Regions from separate parts of the Streptomyces sp. NPDC093261 genome, predicted to be linked through region 1. Evidence: riboswitches for the same ligand, from Rfam matches in the RefSeq annotation. Region 1 holds a riboswitch; the other holds the start of a gene.
The links. Region 1 has a riboswitch for cyclic di-AMP ahead of ACIP94_RS07635 (NlpC/P60 family protein). Riboswitches for the same ligand answer to the same signal wherever they lie in the genome.
Positions count from the first base shown of each region.

Region 1 (3,938 bases):
CCCACGACGCACAGTTCGGCGGGCTGGAGGTCGTCCTCGCCTGTCGGTACGCCCGCGGGGTGCTCGGAGGTGCCGACCAGCTCGCGGACCAGGGCGTACTGGGCGTGGTTCGTGTCCTGGTACTCGTCGACGAGGACGTGGCGGAAGCGGCGGCGGTAGTGCTCGGCGACATCCGGGAAGGCGCGCAGCAGATTGACCGTCGTCATGATCAGGTCGTCGAAGTCGAGTGCGTTCGCCTCGCGGAGCCTCGACTGGTAGAGCGCGTACGCCTGGGCGAGGGTCTTCTCGAACCCTCCCCCGGACTCCGTCTGGGAGGTGCCCCCGGCGACCTGGGCGGCGAAGTCCTCCTCGTCGATCAGCTCGTTCTTCAGGTTGGAGATCTTGGCGCTGAACGACTTGGGCGGGAAGCGCTTGGGGTCGAGGTCCAGATCGCGGCAGACGAGCGCCATCAGACGCTTGCTGTCGGCGGCGTCGTAGATCGAGAAGGAGGACGTGAAGCCGAGCTTCTTGCTCTCCCGGCGCAGGATGCGGACGCACGCGCTGTGGAAGGTCATCACCCACATCGCGTTCGCGCGCGGGCCGACGAGCTGCTCGACCCGCTCCTTCATCTCGCCCGCGGCCTTGTTGGTGAAGGTGATCGCGAGGATCTGCCCGGGATGCACGCCCCGCTCGGCCAGCAGATAGGCGATGCGGTGGGTGAGCACCCGGGTCTTGCCGGAACCGGCGCCGGCGACGATGAGCAGGGGGGAGCCGGCGTGGACGACCGCGGCGCGCTGGTTGTCGTTCAGCCCCTCGAGCAGCGCCCGGGGGTCGAGGGCCGGGCGGGGGGCGCCGTCGCGGTAGTAGGCGTCCCGGTCCGGCGGCAGGTCGAAGCGCCCGCCGAACAGATCGTCCGGAACCGGCTCCGGAGCATGATCGTCCTCGGGCGGCGGGGGCTCTTCCTCAGGGGCCGGGGTGGCCTGGAGGTCCGCCAGGAAGCTGTCGTCAAAGAGGCTGCTCATCGCTCTCCGAGTCTAGGGCGCCCCACCGACAACCGGTCACCGTCCCGAAAACTCGACACCACCGGGCCGGGCTCGCGCCTCGCACGTCGCGGTCCCCGCGCCGCCCCTTCACCGTCTGGGCCCACTGTTCACGGTCCGCGCCCACCTCTCCCGCGGTCCGCGCGCCGCTCCTTCACCGTCCGGACCCGCCCGTTCACGGTCCGCGCCCGCCGCGGGGCTCCGGAGCCGAGATCACGGAAATGTATCGGGCATATCTCGCATCAACCTTCACAGAGGCCACAGGAGTTGGCTACCGTGCCGGGCGGGCCGCACGACCCCCACCGGCGAAGGTCGCCGGGCCGAGCGGCCTCCGCCGAGTCCGGTGCGCCCCGTGGCGTTCCGGAGCCGGGGACCCACCCGACCTGGGGTGAATCGGCCGAGCGTCCTGGGGACACGGCCGTAGGGCACACCTTCCGAACCACCCGCCCGAACCCGACAGCTAACCCGGTAGGCGGAGTACGGAAGGAGACGCCTTCCATGGCGCCGCACCGCAAGTCCCGCCCCCCGGGCCCACGCGTCGGGGGCATACGCACTCCCGCCCTCGCGACGGCGGCTCTGACCTCCGTGGCGCTGCTCTCGCAGACCGCCCACGCCGCGCCCGCCGCCGACGGCAGGCCCAGCATCGAAGAGGTCGCGAAGAAGGTGGACGACCTCTACCGCCAGGCGGAGTCGGCCACCGAGCAGTACAACGCGGCCAAGGAGAGATCGACCGAAGAGCGCAAGAACGCCGACACGCTCCTCGACGACGTCGCCCGGCGCACGCAGAAGCTCAACGATGCGCGCCAGGAGCTGGGTTCGTTCGCCGCCGCGCAGTACCGGACCGGGGCCGCGGCCCCCGATACGGCCACCTTCCTGCTGGCCGACAACCCGCAGGACTACTTCGACCAGACGCAGTTGATGAGCCGGCTCACCGGCCGTCAGAAGGAAGCGGTCGACCAGTACGTCACCGACCAGGCCGCGACGATGAAGAAGCGGCGGGAGGCCGCCGACAGTCTCCGGACGCTCACCGAGTCGCAGACGGCGCTCTGCACGGCCAAGACGGACGTCCAGAGGAAGCTCTCCGCCGCGCGGCAGCTGCTGTCCGAGCTGAACGCACAGGAAAAGGCGCGGCTGGCCGCGCTCGAGAAGAAGAGGCAGGAGGAGGCCCAGCGCCAGGCGGAGGCGCTGGCCAGGCAGCAGGAGGCCCAGCACCGGGCGGCCCGGCAGCAGACAGGGCAGCAACAGCCGTCGTCGAGCCCCACGACCGGCTCCTCGGGGTCATCGACGACCGTCCCCTCCTCGGGGCCCACCACGGCGGACTCCTCGTACACGACGAAGGCCGAGAAGGCCCTCGCCTTCGCCCGCGCGCAGATCGGCAAGCCGTATGTGTGGGGCGCGACGGGGCCCGGGTCGTACGACTGCTCGGGCCTGACGGGAGCCGCGTGGAAGGCCGCCGGGGTCACGCTTCCGCGCACCACGTACGGCCAGGTGAACGCCGGCACGACGGTGCCGCTCTCCGACGCCCGGCCGGGTGACCTGATCTTCTTCTACGACGACATCAGTCACGTCGGCCTCTACATCGGCAACGGCATGATGATCCACGCCCCCAAGCCGGGCGCCTACGTCCGCGAGGAGTCGGTCTACTACGGCGGCGCGTCGATCATCCACAGCGTGGTGCGGCCGGCCTGAGTCCGACGGCGCCGGTGGGGCGAGCCTCGTACCGCGCGCGCGGGTGTCTTCGGGCCCACGCGCGCGTGGGGTTCTCTTCGAGGCTTCACGCGCGGGGGGCGTCTTCGAACTTCACGCGCGCGTGGACTCGGTTTGGGGCTTCAGTACCACGCGCGTGGACTCGGTTTCGGGCTTCCCGCGCGCATCGTGTCGGTTTAGGGATTTACGCGCACATCGTGTCGGTTTGGGGCTTCCCGCGCGCACCGTGTCGGTTTGGGGCTTCCCGCGCGCATCGTGTCGGTTTGGGGGCTTCACGCGCGCGTGGGGTTGTTTTCGCGCTGCACGCGCGCGTGCCCCGTACGCAAGCCGTGTGAGCGTCCCTAGCATCGGGCGCATGTCTGGCTCCTCCGCTCTCCGCACCTGGTGGGCGCAGCGTCCGCCCGCCACCGGGGCCGCCGTGATGGCGACCGGCATCCTGTCGGTCGGGCTGCACCAGGACGGGTACGAGCTGCTCTCCCGTATCGCCCTGGCCCTGACGTGGGCCGCCTGGCTGGGACTGGCCGCCGCCATCGCACTGCGGCTGCTCTGGGGGCACCTGGGGTGGCCGGTCGGCTCCCCGGCCGCGCTCGCGGTGGTCCCGGCCACCACCGTGCTGGGCACCCGGATCTCGCTCCTGGGCCGGCAGCAGCTCGCCGAGGCGCTCTTCGCGCTGGCCCTCGTCCTGTGGGCGACCCTGGTCCTTCCAGTGGTACGGGAATGGGAGCGCGGGATGTCCGGGGCGGTGTTCCTCGGCTGCGTGGCGACGGAGGCGATCGCGGTGCTCGGGGCGGTGCTGGCCGCGGCCTTGCGGGTGGCCTGGCTCGCCCATCTGGCACTGGTGTTCTTCTGGTTCGGCCTGGTGTTCTATCTGATCGGACTGAGGTGCTTCGACCGGCGGCAGGTGTCCGTCGGCGCGGGCGACCAGTGGATGGCGAGCGGCGCGCTCGCCATCTCCACGGTGGCGGGATCGTGGCTGATCAACGCCGCCCACTCCGGCCTCTACCTCTGGAACGTCGACGACACCGACGTCCTGCGGAGCGTCACCATCGCCCTCCTCGCCGTCGCCTTCGGCTGGTACTGCGTGCTGGCGGCGGCCGAACTGCGCCGGCCGCGCACCGGCTACGACGTACGGCGGTGGTCGACCGTCTTCCCGATGGGAATGATGGCGGTGGCGGCGCTGTCCGTCGCCGGCGCCCTCAAGGCGTCGTGGCT
Region 1 covers NZ_JBIVNO010000002.1:261,054-264,991, reverse strand. The annotation lists gene pcrA (DNA helicase PcrA) at 1-1,001, opposite strand, end outside; cyclic di-AMP (ydaO/yuaA leader) riboswitch at 1,342-1,509, shown strand; gene ACIP94_RS07635 (NlpC/P60 family protein) at 1,518-2,708, shown strand; gene ACIP94_RS07630 (tellurite resistance/C4-dicarboxylate transporter family protein) at 3,082-3,938, shown strand, end outside.

Region 2 (3,938 bases), on a different contig from region 1:
GCTACGGATACGGCTACGGATACGGCTACGGACACGTACCGTGGTACCCGGCGCCGCGATACGGGCCGACGACATCGTCGTATTCCGCGTACAACCCCTATCGGCCGTAGGGGCGCGGGGCTGTCCCCGGGCAGGGACAGCCCTCCGGACAGCGCGCTTACGCCGAGGCCTCCGTCAGCCTGGCCAGGTCCTCCTCCGTCAGGGTCAGGTCCGCCACAGCCAGCAGCGCGGGCAGCTGTTCCACCGTGCGGGCGGAGGCGATCGGGGCCGCGACCGTCGGCTGGGCCGCGAGCCAGGCCAGGGCCACCGTCGGGATCTGTGCGCCGCGTGCCTGCGCGACCTCCTCGAGGGCCTCGAGCACGCGTCGGCCTCGCTCGGTTTCCAGGTACTTGCCCGCACCCTGCGCCCGCGCCGAGTCCACGGTGGTGCCCGGCCGGTACTTGCCGGTCAGGAAGCCGGCGGCGAGGGCGTAGTAGGGAACGGCCGCCAGGCCCGCGCGGGCCGCGACGTCCTGGAGCGGACCCTCGTAGGTGTCGCGTGAGACCAGGTTGTAGTGCGGCTGGAGCGCCGTGTACCGGGCCAGGTTCTCGCGGTCGGAGAAGTCGAGGGATTCCTGGAGGCGCTCGGCGGAGATGTTGGAGGCGCCGATGGCACGCACCTTGCCCGCCTTCACCAGGTCGTCGAGCGCGCCGATGATCTCCTCCACCGGCACCTCCGGCTGGTCGAAGTGCGTGTAGTAGAGGTCGATGTAGTCGGTGCCCAGGCGGCGCAGCGACGCGTCGGCCGCGGCCTTGACGGTGGCGGCCCTCAGCCCCTTGTACTCGGGGTGCTGGCTGACCTTGGTCGCGATGATCATGTCGGAGCGGTTGCCGCGCGCCGCGACCCACTTGCCGATGACGGCCTCGGACTCGCCGCCCTTGTTGCCGGGGACCCACGCCGAGTAGGCGTCCGCCGTGTCGACGAAGTTGCCGCCGGCCGCCGCGTAGGCGTCGAGCACGGCGAAGGACTGCGCCTCGTCGGCGGTCCAGCCGAAGACGTTGCCGCCGAGGGAGAGGGGGAAGACCTCGAGGTCAGAGAAGCCGAGCTTGCGAAGAGAAGTCATGCCCTACTTCAGCGCTCACTCCGGAAGCCCTTATTCCGGCCGGGGGCGGTTCCACCCGGACGGCGTCATACACCGAACCGGCAGCCCCGGCGTCGGGGGTTGTCGCCAGGACCGCCGGGGTCCAGGACAGGACCGCCGGGGTCCAGGGGTGATACACGCCGGGGAGAAGGGCGCGGATGTCAGGGGTTGAGGCCCTTGCTCTGCAGCCACGCCATCGGGTCGATCGCGCTGCCGCCGTTCGGGTGGACCTCCAGGTGCAGATGCGGCCCGGTGACGTTGCCGGTCGCTCCCACACGGCCGATGACATCGCCCGTGGACACCCTCTGGCCGACGGTGACGCTGATCGACGACTGGTGGCAGAACCACAGCTCGGTGCCGTCGTCGAGGGTGAGAACCGTGCGATAGCCGTACGACCCCGCCCAGCCCGCCTGGGTGATGGTGCCGCTGTGGATGGCCTTGATGAGCGTGCCCGTGGGGGCGGCGAAGTCGAGGCCGGTGTGGTAGCCGGAGGACCACATGGCGCCGGCGTCACCGAAGCGCGAGGTCAGGGTGTAGGAGGAGGTGGGCAGCGTGAACTGCTTGGCCAGTTCCGCCAGCCGAGCGGCCTCGGCCTTCTTCTTGGCCTCCGCCTCCGCGGCCTTCTTGTCGGCGGCGGCCTTGGCACGAGCGGCGTCCTGAGCCTTGGCCGCCGCTGCGGCGGCCTTCTTCGCGGCCGCGTCCTCGGCGGCCCGAGCGGCCGTCGCGGCGATCCGGTCCTGCTGGGACTCGGCCTGCTGCATGATCCGGGCGCGCAGCGCCTCGCCCGCGTCCTTGCTGCCCGCGGCGGCGTCGGCGGTGCTGACACCGGCGGTGCTCAGGGCGGTGGCGGAGCCCTTGGGGGCGCCGGTGTCCACGCCGATGAGCGCCTTGGCCGAGTCGGTGACGGAGGAGAGGTCGGGGAGGGATATGGACACCGGGGGCTTGCCGGTCTGCGCGGTGGCCATGCCGCCCGCGCCGACCGCGGCCATCACGCCGACGCCCAGAACCGTGGAGCTGCGGGCGAGTCCGCCGCCGCGCTGCTTGCTGACGCGGTGCCGACCGCGGACGGGGCGGACGGAATCCTCCGTGGGATTCCACTCCTCCCAGGGGCCCTCGTCGGGGCGGGACGCAAAACCGATGGTCTGCGTGCCGGTCGGGGCGAACGAGGTGCTCTCGGCAGGCCGGTTGGACGCCACGTGGGCGCACTCCTTTCCTTCCGTTTCGCCTACCGGGTTAGCTGACGGGTTCGGAGGGGAAGGTCTCCTACGCGCGTATACCGGCCGTTGCGACACGGCGGCATCCGCCCGATTCACCCCAAGATGGTGGTTCCCCGGTTCCCTTGCGAGATTCGGCACACGCGCACGGAGCCGCCTCGGGTGACGGCTGGGACGACCGCGCTGCGTTATCGAACGTTAATAGACGCGGGGCTCGGATTCCAAGCCGTTCGGACAGATCCTTAGCGCCGCCTGGCCAGGACTTTCGCGACAGGAACGGTGAAAATCGGGCGAGTTGACCGCACCTCACCCGTCCCACCTGTTGTGACGGTGTGTCAGTTGTTATGCGGAGGGGCACCACTCACTCACGCCCCGTGACAACGTCCGGGCGTTCGGCGGCCCTTGGCTCCCCGCCGGGTTCAGGAGTGCTCGGACCGGCGCACGGCCAGCAGCGCCATGTCGTCCGTGGCCTGGCCGCCGGTGTGGCGGGCGACGTCCTCCGTGACGGCGGCCAGCACGGCACCGGGAGTGGCGGGGAACCGTCCGGCGAGGCGGCCGGCCGGGTCGTAGAACTCGCCGCGCGCGTTCCGGGCCTCCGAGACGCCGTCCGTGAAGAAGAGCAGCGTCGAACCGGACGGGAAGCCCCACTCCTCCGCGCGGTCGGGCCGCACGGCGAGGTCGCCCATGCCGAGCGGCAGCGCCGGCTCGCGGGCCTCCAGCTCGCGCAGGGTGCCGTCGGGGAGCAGGAGCAGGGGGGCCGGGTGGCCCCGGTTGACGATCCGGACGACTCCTCGCTTGTGCGAAATCCCCGCGTCCCCCCGCGGGTCCTCCCCGTCCTCGTGCGGGATCTCCGCGAGGACCGCGGTGGTGAACTCCTCGTGGGCGTCGGGGCCGTCCCGGCGGATGCCCTCGCGGGACAGCGCCCGCTCCAGGCGCCGGGCGACGGCCTCCAGCGTCGCCTCCTGCTCGGCGGCCTCCCGGAAGGCGCCGATCACGACCGCGACGGCGGCCACGGCACCCGTGCCCTTGCCCCGTACGTCCCCGACCACGAGCCGTACACCGTGCGGGGAGTCCTGAACCGCGTACAGGTCACCGCCGATGTAGGCGTCGGCCTGCGCCGCCTCGTACCGGGCGGCGATCCGGAGCCCCCCGATCCGCGCGGGGGGCTCGGGCAGTACGGCGCGCTGCGCGGCCTCGGCGATCCGGCGGGCGGAGGCGAGGCGTGCGTCGTTGCGGCGTACGAGCACATTGATCAGGACGGCCGGAACGGCGGCAGCGGCGGTGGTGACCGCCTCCGAGGCCGCGCCGGAGGACCCTGGTGCGCCGAGTCCCAGGTGCACGGCCAGGACGGCGGCGAGGGCCGCGGCGCCGGTGCCGACGGTGCCGCGCAGCGAGTGCAGGGGCGCGGCGACGAGCGGGGCGGCGGTGAAGAGCGGCACGCCGGGGAAGACGGACGGGGTCAGCCGGCCGCAGCAGACGCCGAGACCGATGAGCAGCGCGGGCAGGGCCCGCAGGAAGGCCCGCGCGTACGAACTCCGCCGGCTCTCCACCGGGCCCGGCTCCGGGGGCCGAATCCCCTCGGATCGTTCGTGAGGTCGTTCCGG
Region 2 covers NZ_JBIVNO010000023.1:15,189-19,126, forward strand. The annotation lists gene ACIP94_RS32775 (PrsW family intramembrane metalloprotease) at 1-110, shown strand, start outside; gene ACIP94_RS32780 (aldo/keto reductase) at 158-1,102, opposite strand; gene ACIP94_RS32785 (M23 family metallopeptidase) at 1,282-2,316, opposite strand; cyclic di-AMP (ydaO/yuaA leader) riboswitch at 2,328-2,484, opposite strand; gene ACIP94_RS32790 (PP2C family protein-serine/threonine phosphatase) at 2,754-3,884, opposite strand.
Region 2: it holds a riboswitch for cyclic di-AMP, as region 1 does, so the genes downstream of both, ACIP94_RS32785 (M23 family metallopeptidase) here and ACIP94_RS07635 (NlpC/P60 family protein) in region 1, are expected to answer to the same signal.